DNA from 2 places in the Clostridium sp. D5 genome. Region 2 is predicted to be linked to the other one. Evidence: predicted binding sites of a transcription regulator. Region 2 holds the regulator's gene; the other holds the start of a gene.
The links. Region 2 encodes Rex, which represses fermentation and respiration genes when NADH is low (regulators of the CRP and FNR family bind a similar motif). Its sites were predicted from a motif close to ATTGTTAANNNNTTAACAAT; they were not measured.

Region 1 (8,132 bases), on a different contig from region 2:
GGGCACTTATGCCCTAATTCCGCATCCAGGAGAGCCCTGTTCCACTTCCACACAGCGTCCCCCCTTGCCAACACCCCTCACTCCCCATAAACCGCATAGGAATTAGGATAAGCCTTTCCATTCAGTGTAATTTCTACGGATCCGGTTGGTGTTTTGTAGTTCCCGAGCAGGCCGCTGCACTCGTCATAGCTGATTTGATCCAGGAGTTTCTGGATTTCCTCAGGGCTGGTGACCGGGATTCCGTCACCGAAGGAATAATCGTAGGATGATTTCTGTGCATTAATTGTTGAATAATCGGCTGCAGCATCCTTTGTATATACGCCTCCGCTAACAGTGTTCTCGTTCGGATAGTAGGTCATGACTGCGACATCTTCGGGACTGATTTCGGTCCGGAGTTTATATCCGTACTTTTCAAGCATGCTCAGTGTGTTCGTGTAAGAGCGGTAGATATAAAACTGTCCGAAACGTATATTGGGGACTTGTTTTCCGGATACTTGCTCGGCAGCATATATGTCAGGTATTTCTACCTGAAGCTCACCCAGCGGTGAATCATACTGCAGCTCAGAAATGTCTGCGTTCAGGACATCTTTTTTGTATGCATCCAGCAGCTGATTCTGTTCCTCCTTACTCAGGGTCATAGCAGCAGGCTGGTAATAGAGATCCTGCAGAGAAACCCCTCTGATTTCTTCCTGATTCAGATGGAAGACGGGGAAGAGTTCCTTTCGGTACGTCTCGCTTTCACATGCCTGTTTCAGCGCATTGAGCAGCGCTGTCTTATCAACAGCGTATTGGCGGTATGCGTCTTTCCCGTTTGAGAGTCCGTAACGCATGGTGACAACGGCCGTGTCCTCTGTGTCGGATCCACGATTGATCCATTGAGGGGTAATACCCTGCTTCAGATTTTCTATGCCCTCAGCAGCCAGCTGGTATATAGCCTGGTAATCGGTGATGACAGCGCCGGGCGCATTTAGCTGGTCATAGGATACCCCTTTATAGCTTTCAGGATAGGCGAAATAACCGGAAAAATTATCGGTATATACGGACATATCGGCCAGCTTGTTTTCTTTGGGGAGGTAACTGTCGTATCCAAACAGGTCAAACTGCAGGATACAGAGGATTCCCACTACAGTACAAAGTGAAAGTGCAGATGAAACTTTTCCCGCTAAAAGCTGCCTTAAATCCTGATGATAAATAAATTCGATCAGCAGACAGAGCAGGAGAACCGTAAATATACTGATAAAGATAATCCATAAGGAGCCGCTTCCGCCACTGAATGTATCAATAAACAGGCCAATAAATAATGCTGTCGGCACCGCGATTAGAAACTTGACAACGGGAGCCGATTTGGGAAATGCAAGCGCATTCTCCGCCGCTTCAGCCGGATAATATTTATAGATCAGAAGTGCGGCGCCAAGCAGCACGGCGGCACAAAGAACAGCGCTGATAAGTATCACTGGTGATGCCGTGTGCCGGATAGTGGTGCGTAATATCCATGAAAATAGAGTTGCAGGGGTCATGTATCCGATGATTTCCTGCAGGACGATTGGTGAACGGCTGACCCATGTGCTAAAAAATTTGGCGGCAAGCCCGTCCATTAGAATCGTAATTATGTTTCCGTATACAAGAAGAACCAGTGAAGCAAGCACTCCTGTTACAATGCGTCCGGTCAGAAACATGGCCAATATGCTGGTGTGGTAGCAGATTAGAAAGCCAAGGATTGCTCCCAGCATGGAAAACAGACAGCTTGACAAAACGCTTGTGTTCATAATTCCGTGCGCCTGGCCTATCAGCAGCGCAGAGAGTGCGAACAGCAGATAGGGTACCATAAAGAGGATTATGCCGCTCCAGTAAGAGATGGCAAACCACTGTACGCGTCTGACAGGCATGGAATGGTAGAAATCCTGCTTATCTCTGGAATGCAGATAGGAGAATCCCGTTACTGCACATAAAATAGCCAGAATGATGATCAACCCGGCAAAATACCGGTTGGTATAACCATTGAAAAATCCGGGAAAGGTGCTGCCTGCCCAATTACTGAATTCTTCGCTGCCGGCCTTATACCAGCCCTGCGTCTTTAAGTTGTCAAAGGAAAGCAGAGTATAGACAGGAAGTATCAGAAACAGCAGAACCGCATTTAGGGCAGCAAGCCATCCGCGGTGCCTGATATCGGATTCTATAAATTTAAAGTATGAGATTTTTGATGTCATAGCCGGCTACCTCCGTTTCACTGATAAAGATTTCTTCTAAAGTTAATGGCAGTATTTCTGCAAATACAGGAGACTTTCTATTCACACAGTCAAGAAGGGCTTCTTTTGTGCCCCTTGCGGTAATCAGCATCAGAGAACCGGATTTTTCATACTGCAGAACTGTCAGTTCCTGTAGAAGCTGCTGTTCTCTGGCTTCATCGGGAAGGACGCACTGGATTTTATGGACATGGTATTTCATCTGATCCAGATCCTGGGTGAGAAGAAGCTTCCCCTTGTGCAGCAGGCCGATGCTGTCGCATATATCCTCCAGCTCACGGAGATTATGGGATGCGATGACCGGGGTGAAATCACGCTTCATCAGCTCTGAGGCAAACAGGCTTTTTACAGCCTGGCGCATGACCGGATCCAGCCCGTCAAATGTCTCATCACAGAGCAGATATTTTGTGCCTGTGCAGAGCCCCAGCAGAAGAGAAACCTGCTTTTTCATCCCCTTGGAAAAGGTGTTCAGTTTTCTGGTGAGCGCGATATCCAGTTTTTCAACTAGACTGTCAAAGGCCTTACTGTCGAACTGAGGATAGACCATTGCATAGTAATCCCGCATGGCGGCAGGGGTTGCATTAGGAAAGAAGTAGGCCGAATCCGAGAGAAAGCAGACATTTTCTTTGGCATTTCGATTCTCATAGGCAGTCTGTCCGTCTACCAGAAGAGCCCCACTGTCCGGCTTAAGAATCCCTGAAATCAGGCGCAGAAGAGTACTCTTTCCAGCACCGTTGCTTCCCACAAGGCCAAAGATCATCCCCTCACTGATCGATGCTGTGACATGATCTATTGCATGGATATTCTGGAACGTCTTGTCTATATTATTTAATTCAATCATGCAGAACCTCCTTTTTATAAAACTGGTCAATAAAATGGCTGCATTCTTCAAGTGTAACTCCGATTTCCCTGCCATAAAAGACCAGGTTTTTCAGATCTTCAAAAAATGCAAGCTTTTTCTGCTTAGCGAGCTGGCCAGTGCCTGAAACAAAATTGCCCCTTCCTTTTACCGGATATATAACCCTGCTGCTCCAGTTGGGCGTAAGCCTTCTGGATTGTATTCGGATTAATGGACAGCTGAAGGGCAAGGGAACGGACGGAGGGCATCTGGTCGTCTGGTTTTAATACGCCTTTTAAAATGAGCATCTGGAAACGTTCCACGATCTGCTCATAGATTGGCGTTCTGCTTTGATAATCAATGTTTATCATGCGGACCTCCTGAATGGGTAGTGTGTGAAGTGTACTAATTCAAATAATACACTTAATGTAACATATCGGCCAGTATATGTCAAATCAGAATCTAGTTAACGAGCTTTAGCCTCGTTGACGGACGGGGGCGCTTCATGAAGGGATAGCCGTGAGCCTCCAGAAGAACATACCTGTCCTTTCAAAAATGCGGACACGGACCTAAGAAATTCCAGGCGGGAAACAGCCGCGAAAATGGAGCACAGCTGACACATCACGCGAAATCCGATGATTTCCCGCGCTGGGTCAGCTGATTTTTTGATTCGGAATCAAAAAATCTCTCCATTTTCATGGCTATTTCCCACCAGGAATTTCTAAGGTTCGTTTTAGCGTTTTTGAAAGGACAGGTATGTTCTTCTGGAGGCTCACGGCTATCCCTTCATGAAGCTTGGTGCATCCAGCGGGAAGAGTAAATTCGCCCCCTGGGGTGGGGCCTCAAACGGGGGCAGCGGATGGAAATTGAATCGGTGTAACTTTTAAATCCCCAGTAGGTTATTAAAGATATGGGCGGATATAACTTAAAAATCATTCAACTTCATAACGTATAAAAACAATTAAAACCTTACTGGAGATATTCAAGCTCCATCAATTCAATCTCCATCCGCCGCCCCGGTCTGAGCCCCCAACCGTAAAACGAATCTTTCCTGCCGTCCGGATGCACCAGCTTACCGGGAGCCGGGACGGGCTGTGAAAAGCACCTGTCCTGTTGGAAATGCTTTTAGCGAGCATAGCAGCAGTTAGAGGAAATCCGCAAAATCGGCCGGAAAAAAGCTGCTTCCGAAGCAGCTTTTTAAAACGCCTGAGGCGTTTAATCACCAGATTAAACGGTGAATGCGTTTGGTTCCGGCTGATTTTGCGGATTTCCTCTTACTGCTGCTTGGCGCAGCGGCCGTATTTCCAACAGGACAGGTGCTTTTCACAGCCCGTCCCGGTTTCCGGTAAGCGTCCCCCTCCGCCCGCCCCCAAGACTGAAGCTCATGTACTTTATGAAATATTCGTGGGAAATGTTGTTTTTTCTATTGATTAAAAGGTGTATTTACCATATAATGAACAGTGATTGATAAAATTTTAACTATATCATACAAAAGTACAGTTTATAAGGTTTTTGAGGTCTTATAAACACAGTTTAAGGAGGTATCTCATGTTAGATCAGACCTACTATGACAAGGCAGATGAAATCATAGCGTCACATGGGGCAGAACAGGCATCACTGATTCCTATTATTCAGGACATTCAGACGGAATACCGTTACCTGCCGCCTGAGCTTTTGAGTTATGTGGCAGGGAAGCTTGGGATTAATGAAGCAAAGGCTTACAGTGTAGCAACATTTTATGAGAATTTTTCTTTTGAACCAAAAGGAAAATATATCATTAAGGTATGTGACGGAACAGCCTGTCATGTGCGTAAATCGATTCCGATCCTGGATCGGCTTTATAGCGAGCTGGGGCTTTCCAAAGAAAAAGCAACAACAGACGATATGCTGTTTACGCTGGAAACAGTTTCCTGTCTTGGAGCCTGCGGGCTGGCACCGGTACTGACGGTGAATGACAAGGTATATCCGGCGATGACACCGGATACGGCAGCTGATTTAATTCGCGAGTTGAGAGGAGCTTAAAAGTATGGAAAGAATTGGAAATAGAGAAGCTCTCGGACAGGTTCGTGAAGCTTCGAAAGCACGGATAGAAGACAGTAAATGCAGAGTGCTGATTTGTGCGGGTACAGGATGTCTGGCAGGCGGCTCCGGCGATATTTACAAGAGAATGTGTGAACTGGTAGAGGAGAATCCGGATGTGGAAGTACATTTCGGAGAAGAGATTGCACATGGTGACGGGGAAATCGGCATTAAGAAAAGCGGATGCCATGGGTTCTGTGAGATGGGACCTCTGATGAGAATCGAACCGCAGGGAATTTTGTATACAAAGGTACAGCTTGAGGATTGCGATGAGATCTTCCACCGGACCATTGAAAAGGGAGAGCCGATCAGGCATCTGTTATTCAAGCAGGACGGGATCGAGTACCAGAAGCAGGACGAGATTCCATTTTATAAAAAACAGACAAGAAATGTCCTGAAAAACTGCGGGCAGATTGATGCTGAACATATACAGGAGTATATTTCCACGGGTGGATATGAGGCGCTGGAGAAGGTGCTGTTTAATATGAAGCCGGAGGAAGTCATCCAGGAGATCACGGAATCCAATCTGCGCGGACGCGGGGGCGGCGGTTTCCAGACCGGTTATAAGTGGTCACAGGTTGCAAGACAGCAGGAAAAAGAGCGTTACGTAGTCTGTAACGGTGATGAGGGAGATCCGGGTGCATTTATGGACCGAAGCATCATGGAAGGTGACCCTCATAAGATGATAGAAGGAATGATGATTGCGGCTTACGCTGTGGGAGCATCAGAGGGGTACATCTATGTACGTGCAGAATATCCTCTGGCAATCAGCCGTTTGAAACTGGCAATTGCACAGGCTGAAGAGTGTGGACTGCTGGGAGATGACATTCTGGGAACCGGTTTTTCCTTCCACTTACATATCAACAGAGGCGCAGGTGCATTTGTCTGTGGAGAAGGAAGCGCTCTGACAGCATCTATAGAAGGAAACCGCGGTATGCCGCGTGTTAAACCTCCAAGAACTGTAGAACAGGGACTGTTCGCGAAACCGACGGTACTGAACAACGTAGAAACATTTGCAAACGTACCCATGATTATTAACGAAGGTGCGGATTGGTTTAAGAGCATCGGACCGGAGAGCAGCCCCGGAACGAAGGCATTTGCCCTCACAGGAAGCGTTAAGCATACCGGACTGATTGAGGTTCCGATGGGAACTACCCTCCGCGAGGTTATTTATGATATCGGCGGCGGAATCAAAGGAGACGGAGAATTTAAGGCGGTACAGATCGGCGGACCATCCGGCGGATGTCTGATTACGCCTCATCTGGATATCAATCTGGATTTCGATTCCCTGAAGAAGATGGGAGCCATGATTGGATCCGGCGGGCTGGTTGTCATGGACGATCATACCTGTATGGTAGAAGTCGCAAGATTCTTCATGAACTTTACCCAGAACGAGAGCTGCGGAAAATGTGTTCCGTGCCGTGAAGGTACGAAGCGTATGCTGGAGATTCTGGAAAGAATCGTTGCCGGAAACGGAAAAATGGAAGACCTGGATCTTCTGGAAGAACTGGCAAATACAATTACGGATACCGCACTGTGTGGCCTGGGCAAAAGCGCGGCACTGCCTGTTGTCAGTACGCTGAAGCTGTTCAGAGAAGAGTACGAGCAGCATGTAGTTGAAAAGAAATGTGTATCCCATAACTGTACGGCAATGAGGCAGTTTATCATCAGTGCCGAACGCTGCAAGGGATGTTCCAAGTGTGCGAGAAACTGTCCGGTAGGAGCCATCAGCGGACAGATCAAAGAACCATATGTCATTGATAATGAAAAATGTATTAAGTGCGGTGCCTGCGAGAGCGCCTGTGCATTTGGTGCGATACATATTGAAGGGTAGGAGGAAACGAACATGAGTTATATGACAATCAACAACAGAAGGGTCGCCTTTACGAATGAAAAGAATGTTCTTTCCGTCATCCGCAGATCGGGAATTGACCTTCCTACTTTCTGCTATCATTCAGAACTTTCCACTTACGGCGCCTGTCGTATGTGCGTAGTAGAAGATGACAGAGGAAGAATATTTGCATCCTGCTCCGAGACACCACGGGACGGAATGGTGATTTATACAAACACGCCAAGGCTGCAGCATCACAGAAAGATGATCATTGAGCTGCTTCTGGCTTCCCATTGCCGTGACTGTACAACCTGTGCAAAAAATGGTGTCTGTACACTGCAGAAGCTGTCCAGACAGCTCGGAATCATGGACGTGCGGTTCGAAAACAACAAAAAGCAGCTGGAAAGAGATACCACATCCGAATGCGTTGTGAGAGATCCGAATAAGTGTATACTTTGCGGTGACTGTGTCAGAACCTGTGATGAGATTCAGGGCCTGGGTATCCTGGATTTTGCTTTCCGCGGTTCCAAGATGCAGGTGACACCGGCATTTAATAAAGACCTGGCACAGACGGACTGTGTAGGCTGCGGACAGTGCCGTGCGGTATGTCCGACGGGTGCGATCACAATCAAACAGAACGTAGAACCGGTATGGCATGCGCTGTGTGATAAGAATACCCGTGTAGTTGTTCAGATTGCTCCGGCAGTCCGTGTGGCGATCGGGGACAAGTTCGGCATCAAAAAAGGGGAAAATGTACTGGGACGCCTTGTGGCAGCTCTGCGCCGCATCGGTTTTGACGAAGTATACGACACGAACTTTGGTGCGGATCTGACTGTTATGGAGGAATCCAAAGAACTGCTGGAACGCCTGGAGTCAGGGGAGAACCTTCCGCTTTTCACTTCATGCTGTCCGGCATGGGTGAAGTTCTGCGAAAAGAAATATCCTGAGTTTCGAAAGAATATTTCATCCTGTCGTTCTCCGCAGGAGATGTTCGGAGCACTGATTAAGGAAGAGGCGCGCATGAAGGCAGAAGAGGACACCAGAAAGACTATGGTGATTTCGATTATGCCATGTACGGCAAAAAAAGCGGAAATTACAAGACCTGAGCACTTTACGGACGGAGAGCAGAATGTGGACTATG
Region 2 (8,132 bases):
CTTTTCCATTATGACGAGATACCGAAAATTGCATTTAATGACAGAATCGTCCCCCACAATATGCCGGACGAGATCTGGATTACAGATACCACATTCCGTGATGGACAGCAGTCACGTGCTCCTTATACAACGGAACAGATTGTGACTATTTTTGATTATTTACATAAGCTCGGCGGCCCCAATGGAAAGATCAGACAGAGCGAATTTTTCCTGTACAGTAAAAAGGACAGGGATGCTGTTTATAAATGTCTGGAGAAGGGATATGAATTTCCGGAAGTTACAAGCTGGATCCGGGCAAATAAGAAAGATTTTGAGCTGGTGAAAGATATCGGACTGAAGGAAACTGGTATTCTTGTAAGCTGCTCAGATTATCATATATTCTACAAACTGAAGATGACCCGCAAAGAAGCGCTGGAGCATTATCTTTCTGTAGTCAGAGAGTGCATGGAGACAGGTGTGAAACCGAGATGCCATCTGGAGGATATTACAAGGTCTGATATTTATGGATTTGTTATTCCGTTCTGCCTGGAGCTGATGAAGCTGATGGAGGAGTACCAGATACCCGTCAAGATCCGTGCCTGTGATACAATGGGGTATGGAGTGAATTTTCCGGGCGCAGTAATCCCAAGATCCATACCTGGCATTATTTATGGACTTATGACGCATGCAGGCGTTCCAAGTGAGCTGATCGAGTTCCACGGTCACAATGACTTTTATAAAGCGGTTAACAATTCAACCACAGCCTGGCTGTACGGTGCATCTGGAGTGAACTGTTCCCTGTTTGGGATCGGAGAGCGTACCGGCAATACTCCGCTTGAAGCGATGGTATTCGAATATGCACAGCTCAGAGGCACACTGGATGGTATGGATACAACCATGATAACAGAGCTGGCAGAGTACTATGAAAAAGAGATCGGTTACCGTGTTCCCTCCAGAACACCATTTGTCGGGAAGAATTTTAATGTAACCCGCGCCGGAATACATGCGGACGGCATGCTGAAGAATGAAGAGATTTATAACATTTTTGATACAGACAAATACCTGAACCGTCCAGCACTTGTGTCTGTCTCCAATACATCAGGTGTTGCCGGCATTGCCTACTGGATTAACGCATATTATAAGCTTCCTGCAGACCGCCAGGTGGATAAAAACTCGCAGCTTGTACTGGAATTAAAGCGCTGGGTGGACAAAGAATATGAAGAAGGTCGCGTTACAGTCTTGACAGATGATGAATTAGTTGCCAAAATAGACAGTGTATGCAGCGAGCTGCATATAACACTCTGACTTGGGAGGACATAAAAATAAAATGGAAGAATATCAGGATCATTCCTTGGGCAGCCGTGTTTTTCAGAGAATCCGGGACGATATCCTAAAAGGTAAATATGAGGAACACGATGAATTAAGGGAAAATACCATCGGGAAAGAACTGGGAGTCAGCCGTACGCCCGTGCGCGAGGCACTGAGGCAGCTGGAGCTGGAAGGACTTGTTTCTATCATCCCTAATAAGGGCGCATATGTAACAGGGATTTCTCCCAAGGATGTCAGTGACATCTATATGATCCGTTCTATGCTGGAAGGGCTGTGTGCAAGATGGGCAACAGAGAACATTACAGATGAGCAGCTGGATGAGCTGGACGAGATTATGCTTCTTTCCGAGTTTCATATGAAAAAAGAAGGGGGCGGCAGTGCAGATCAGGTGACCGAATTGGACGGCAAGTTCCACGCTATTTTATATGAGGCGTCAAACAGTAAGATACTCAGCCATGTATTAATGGATTTCCATAAGTATGTCCAGCTGGCACGGAGGTCTTCCGTAGTCTCAGAAGAGCGCGCCAGAAAGTCGATCCGGGAGCACAAGCAGATCCTGCGCGCGATCCGGGATAAAGATGCAGACCTTGCAGAACAGCTCGCCAATGAGCATATCCTGCATGTCATACAGAACCTGAAGAAACAGGGTTATGAAGAATTATTAGGAGGAGACAGCTAAGATGGAAAAGATTAAGATGAGTACACCGATTGTTGAGATGGATGGGGACGAGATGACAAGGATCCTCTGGAAGATGATCAAAGATAATCTTCTGGAGCCTTTCATTGAATTGAATACGGAATACTATGATTTGGGCCTGGAATACAGAAATGAAACAGATGACCAGGTTACCGTTGATTCCGCCAATGCCACAAAGAAGTATAAGGTAGCCGTAAAGTGCGCGACAATCACACCGAATGCTGCCCGTATGGACGAATATGACCTGAAGGAAATGTGGAAGAGCCCGAACGGAACCATCCGTGCCATTCTGGACGGAACAGTATTCCGTGCTCCGATTGTTGTAAAAGGAATTGAGCCGTGCGTAAAGAACTGGAAGAAGCCCATTACCATTGCGAGACATGCATATGGTGATGTGTACAAGGGTTCTGAGATGAAGATTCCGGGCGCCGGCAAGGTGGAGCTTGTCTACACAGCGGAAGATGGAACCGAGATGAAAGAACTTGTACATAATTTTGCAGGTCCTGGAATCGTGCAGGGAATGCACAATATCAATCAGTCCATTGAGAGTTTTGCAAGAAGCTGCTTTAACTATGCACTGGACACAAAACAGGATCTCTGGTTTGCAACAAAAGATACCATCTCCAAAAAATATGACCACACATTCAAAGACATCTTCCAGGAAATCTATGATGCAGAATATGATGATAAGTTCAAAGCAGCCGGAATTGAATATTTCTATACTCTGATCGATGACGCGGTAGCCCGTGTTATGAAGTCGGAAGGCGGATATATCTGGGCATGCAAGAACTATGACGGCGATGTAATGAGCGACATGGTATCCTCAGCATTTGGTTCGCTTGCCATGATGACATCCGTACTGGTATCTCCGGACGGATATTATGAGTATGAAGCAGCACACGGAACCGTACAGCGCCATTATTACAAGCATCTCAAGGGGGAGGAGACATCTACCAACTCCGTGGCAACGATCTTTGCATGGACAGGCGCACTGAGAAAACGCGGAGAACTGGACGGGAATAACGAACTGATGGAATTTGCTGACAAACTCGAAAAAGCGACCATTGATACGATAGAATCAGGAAGCATGACAAAGGATCTGGCTTTGATTACATCAATTGAGAATCCAACCGTACTTAACAGCGAGGATTTTATCAAGGCGATTGCGGCAAGATTGTAATACAATCTTCGGTAAGCAAACTTTTACGGCTGTGTGGAACGGTAGAGGAGACACCGTCTCTTCCTTTCATACAGCCGTTCTTTTATATAAAGAGTGGACAAGCCCCAGGGGATTACCTATATGACAAAAAACAGGCCGGCATGCAGAGTAATTATTCCTGCATACCGTCCTGTTTTTTATCATTCAGCCAGTTCCTCCCATTTTTCGTAGAGAATTTCCAGCTCTTCTTCGTTAGAAGCCTTTTCCAGCGCCAGTTCCTGGCATTTGACGGAATTGGAATACACTTCTTCATGTGTCATCAGATCATCGATCTCCGTATTCCTCTCTTCAAGGACAGTGATCCGTTCTTCCGTCTTTTTCAGCTCATTCAGTCTTTTACGCTCCCTGGCCTGCTGTTCCTTCTGTTCCTGCCAGCTCAGCTTTGCCTCCGAGACAGATTCCTCCGAAGCGCCATATCCTCCGGCGCCCCCGGCTGCCGGAGAAGCGTAGACGGCCGTCAGCTCATCCTTTTTCTCCAGATAGTAGTCATAATTGCCAATATAGTTTACAAAAGTCTGATTCACCAGCTCCAGTATGCGCGTGGCTGTCTGGTTGATGAAGTAACGGTCATGTGATACATAAAGCACGGTACCGGTATAATCATTGAGTGCCTTTTCGAGTATCTCTTTTGAAGTGATATCGAGATGGTTGGTGGGCTCATCCAATATCAGAAAATTTGCTTCGGAAAGCATCAGCTTTGCCAGTGATACGCGCCCCTTCTCGCCGCCGCTCAGATCACCAATTCGTTTATATACATCATCCCCGGTAAACTGAAAAGCCGCAAGAGTATTTCTGATCTGCGTATTATTCAGGGAAGGATAGTCATCCGAAATCTCCTCGAATATATTTTTCATATCATGCAGTACATGATGCTCCTGGTCATAATAACCGATTTTCACCTTAGATCCCAACGTAAAAGAGCCAGTATCCGGAGGAACCACCTGGTTAATAATTTTCAGAAGAGTGGTTTTACCTGTTCCGTTATCTCCAATGACCGCCACATGTTCGCCGCGTCTTATGTCAAAGCTGATATCCTGGAATAAGGTCTGGCTGTCAAAGCGTTTAGACAGGCCTTCCACTGAAAGTACATCGTTGCCGCTTAAGGAAGATGGCTCCAGGGAAAAATGTATATCCTTTGCTGCCTCCTGAGGCTTATCAACTAACGTCATTTTGTCCAGCAGTTTCTCGCGGCTTTCCGCCCGCTTAATGGACTTTTCCCGGTTGAAAGAACGTAGCTTCTCAATGACGGCCTCCTGATGCTTGATTTCCCGCTGCTGATTCAGATATTCTTTCATCATGGCATCCCGGATCTGCTGCTTCTTATCCGCATAAGCCTTATAGTTGCCGGAATACATCCTCACAGCTCCGTTTTCTATCTCCACTACTTTTGTAACCACACGGTTTAAGAAAAAACGGTCATGGGATACAATAAATACAGCCCCAGGATAATTGAGCAGATATGTTTCCAGCCAGGTGATTGAATTTAAGTCCAGATGGTTCGTAGGCTCATCCAGAAGCAGAATATCGGGCTTTGTAAGAAGCAGCTTGCCCAGAGAGACCCTTGTTTTCTGCCCGCCGGAGAGAGTGTCAGTCTTTTTATCAAAATCCGCCTCCTGAAAGCCCAGACCCTTCAGGACTCCTGTCAGCTCACTCTCGTAAGCATAACCGTTTTGTGCCTCAAACTCTGACATCATTCTGTGATAGGTGTCAAGTCTGCCCTGAAGTGCCTCCCCGGTCAGTGATTTTAATTCTTTTTCTATCGAGCGGATCTGGTTTTCAAGCTCTATAATATCCGCCTTCGCTGTTTTTACTTCCTCATATATGGAACGGCCGCCCTCAAGATTCTGCTGCTGTGCAAGATATCCGAGTGTTTTCCCCTTTGTCAGTACAAATTCACCGCTGTCAGCAGGCTCTTCCTTCACAATCATTTTTAATATGGTGGATTTTCCAGCCCCGTTTACCCCGACCAGAGCCGCCTTTTCCCTGTCTTCTATATGGAAGGAACCATCTCTGACGATGAGCTGTCCGCCGAATGCCTTATTGAGATTATGACATGCCAGTATCATTAGAAACCTCCTGTTCTCTTCAGTATCAGGCCTGCCGGTTATACCTTATGCTGCAGCTGTGCTGCAGACCCGCCCGAAGGGCATGCATTACGGGGTGCCCTCTGGGTATACCTTATTCTGCAGCTGTGCTGCAGACCCGCCCGAAGGGCATGCATTACGGGATGCCCTCTGGGTATGCAATAACCGCCAAGTCCTGCTCTTTGTCCAAAATTTACATACTTATTCCATTATAACGAAAATAGTTTAAAATACAACTAAAAATTTGACTTTGTCCGTACAATTCTATATAATATAACCTAGATTAAGTTTGGAGGGCGATAGCTGTGGAAGATAGAGAGATATCACGTGCGGTAATTGGACGGCTGCCAAGATATTACAGATATCTGGGAGAACTGCTGGATGCAGGAGTAGAACGTATTTCATCAAATGACCTGAGTAAGAAGATGAGTGTCACGGCATCTCAGATTCGCCAGGATTTAAATAACTTTGGTGGTTTCGGACAACAGGGTTATGGATACAATGTCAAGTATCTCTATACCGAGATAGGTAAGATTCTTGGATTAAACCGAAAACATAACGTAATCATCATAGGTGCCGGGAATCTGGGACAGGCACTTGCCAATTACGCGGCTTTTGAAAAGAGCGGATTTATACTGCAGGGTATTTTTGACGTTAACCCAAGGCTGGAAGGCGTAACAATACGCGGAATACCGATCCGTATGATGGATGATCTGAGACAATTTGTCAAAAATACGGATATTGAGATCGCTGCACTTACAATTCCAAAGTCAAAAGCGGTGGAAGTGGCCGATATGCTTGTTGAGAACGGGATTAAGGGTATATGGAATTTTGCACATACAGACCTGCACTTACCGGATGACGTAATTGTAGAAAGCGTACATTTATATGACAGCTTAATGAAGCTGTCATATAATATCAGTCGTTATAATGAGGAACATGAGAAATAACCGACAACACAAGACGTGTAACAAAGGCTTTGTGCCTTTTTTACACGTTGTTTCGTTTTCAGAGAAGTAAGGAGAGTGATCTTATGAGATATCTGCCTACCGGCGAATGGATGCAGAAAGCAGACAACTATACAATTGATGAAATCGGACTTCCTTCTATGGTGCTGATGGAGCGTGCTGCACTGGCGGCAGTGACTGCCATGGAACAGGAGAAGATCAATACACAGAGAACGCTGGTTGTATGCGGTTCCGGCAACAATGGAGGGGATGGCTTTGCGATTGCCCGCCTTTTAAAGGAAAAGGGATGTCAGGCAGAAGCTGCTTTTATTGGAAATGAAGCGTCTATGACTCCGGATTGCAGACAGCAGATGAAAATCGCTGAAAAATGCGGTGTTCCTATAGTAACAACAATCAGCAGGCAGGAATATACTGTTATAGTGGATGCCGTCTTTGGTGTAGGCCTCAATAGAGAAGTATTGGGAGCTTATGCAGCAAATATTAAAAAGATGAATGATCTGCCGGGGCAGAAGGTTGCTGTCGATATCCCTTCCGGTATCTGTTCCGCTACTGGAAATGTACTGGGCACGGCATTCTGCGCCGATCTGACAGTCACTTTTGAGTGCGAAAAGCTCGGATGCATCCTTCATCCGGGGCATCAGTATGCAGGAAAAACGATTCCCGTGGCGATCGGAATCAGCCGGAAACTTTTTGAAAAGGAGCCGGGTGTCTGTTATACATTTGAAAAATCGGATCTGCCGGAACTGATTCCTTCCAGAAAGCCCAATTCTCATAAGGGCACTTATGGAAAGATTCTGATGATTACCGGAAGCCGGGGCATGTCGGGAGCTGCATATCTCAGCGCAAAAGCGGCATATACCTGCGGTGCCGGTCTTGTACAGATTTATACACATGAAGATAACAGGGTGATCCTGCAGCAGCTTTTACCGGAAGCTATTGTCAGCACCTATACAGAATATGAAGAAGAATCCCTTGGGGAACTCCTTGCCTGGGCCGATGTGGTATGCATGGGCTGCGGGCTGGGAAAGAGCCGCACATCGGAATGTATTGCAACACAGGTTATGAAGGAAGTTAAGACTCCCTGTGTGATAGATGCAGACGGACTGAATATACTGGCCTGCCATCCCGAATTGCTGGAAGAGCGGGAGCGTCCCATTATCCTGACACCCCATATGAAAGAGATGTCCGGGCTGCTGGGATGTTCTGTTGCGGAACTTCAGGAAAAGCGTTTTGAAATGACAAGAGCATTTACTGTGAAGGCCGGTGTCGTCTGTGCTTTAAAGGATGCCCGCACAATTGTGGCCAAATGGGACCGTCAGACATTTGTCAATACAGCAGGAAACAGCTCTATGGCAAAGGCCGGGTCCGGTGATGTACTGGCAGGAGTGATTGCAGGGCTGCTGGCACAGGGACTGCATCCGTATGAAGCGGCTGTCTGCGGTGTGTATCTGCACGCCTGCGCAGGAGATGAAGCCAAATCCGCCAGAGGATCCTACAGTGTACTGGCAGAAGATTTGATAGCAGGGATCGGCGCCTGTTTAAAAAGAACAGAGGAGAGTATGAAACGATGAAACAGTTTAACAGGGTATATGCCAGGGTAGACCTGGATGCCATAGCATATAATATGGAGCAGATGAAACAGAGAATCGGGGAGGGTGCTCAGATCATTGCTGTCATCAAGATGGATGGATACGGCCACGGCGCCGTACCCATAGCAGAGATGTTTGAGGAGAATAATTATATATGGGGCTACGCCACAGCAAGCCTGGAAGAGGCCATTGCTCTTCGAAAGGAAGGGATAAAAAAGCCGATTCTTGTGCTCGGATGCATTTTCCCGGAGCAGTATGAGGAGATGA

Region 1: a site for Rex is predicted at 4,545-4,564, ahead of HMPREF0240_RS07820 (NAD(P)H-dependent oxidoreductase subunit E). Genes of this name have one in related genera too.

What each region holds. Positions count from the first base shown of each region.
Region 1 is NZ_GL870810.1:312,326-320,457, forward strand. Features, by position in the region: gene HMPREF0240_RS07805 (DUF6449 domain-containing protein) at 78-2,207, opposite strand; gene HMPREF0240_RS07810 (ABC transporter ATP-binding protein) at 2,182-3,084, opposite strand; gene HMPREF0240_RS07815 (GntR family transcriptional regulator) at 3,207-3,452, opposite strand; gene HMPREF0240_RS07820 (NAD(P)H-dependent oxidoreductase subunit E) at 4,630-5,103, shown strand; gene nuoF (NADH-quinone oxidoreductase subunit NuoF) at 5,108-6,994, shown strand; gene HMPREF0240_RS07830 ([FeFe] hydrogenase, group A) at 7,007-8,132, shown strand, end outside.
Region 2 is NZ_GL870814.1:189,804-197,935, forward strand. Features, by position in the region: gene HMPREF0240_RS14415 (2-isopropylmalate synthase) at 1-1,284, shown strand, start outside; gene HMPREF0240_RS14420 (GntR family transcriptional regulator) at 1,307-1,987, shown strand; gene HMPREF0240_RS14425 (NADP-dependent isocitrate dehydrogenase) at 1,989-3,185, shown strand; gene HMPREF0240_RS14430 (ABC-F family ATP-binding cassette domain-containing protein) at 3,365-5,290, opposite strand; gene HMPREF0240_RS14435 (redox-sensing transcriptional repressor Rex) at 5,614-6,258, shown strand; gene HMPREF0240_RS14440 (bifunctional ADP-dependent NAD(P)H-hydrate dehydratase/NAD(P)H-hydrate epimerase) at 6,342-7,847, shown strand; gene alr (alanine racemase) at 7,844-8,132, shown strand, end outside.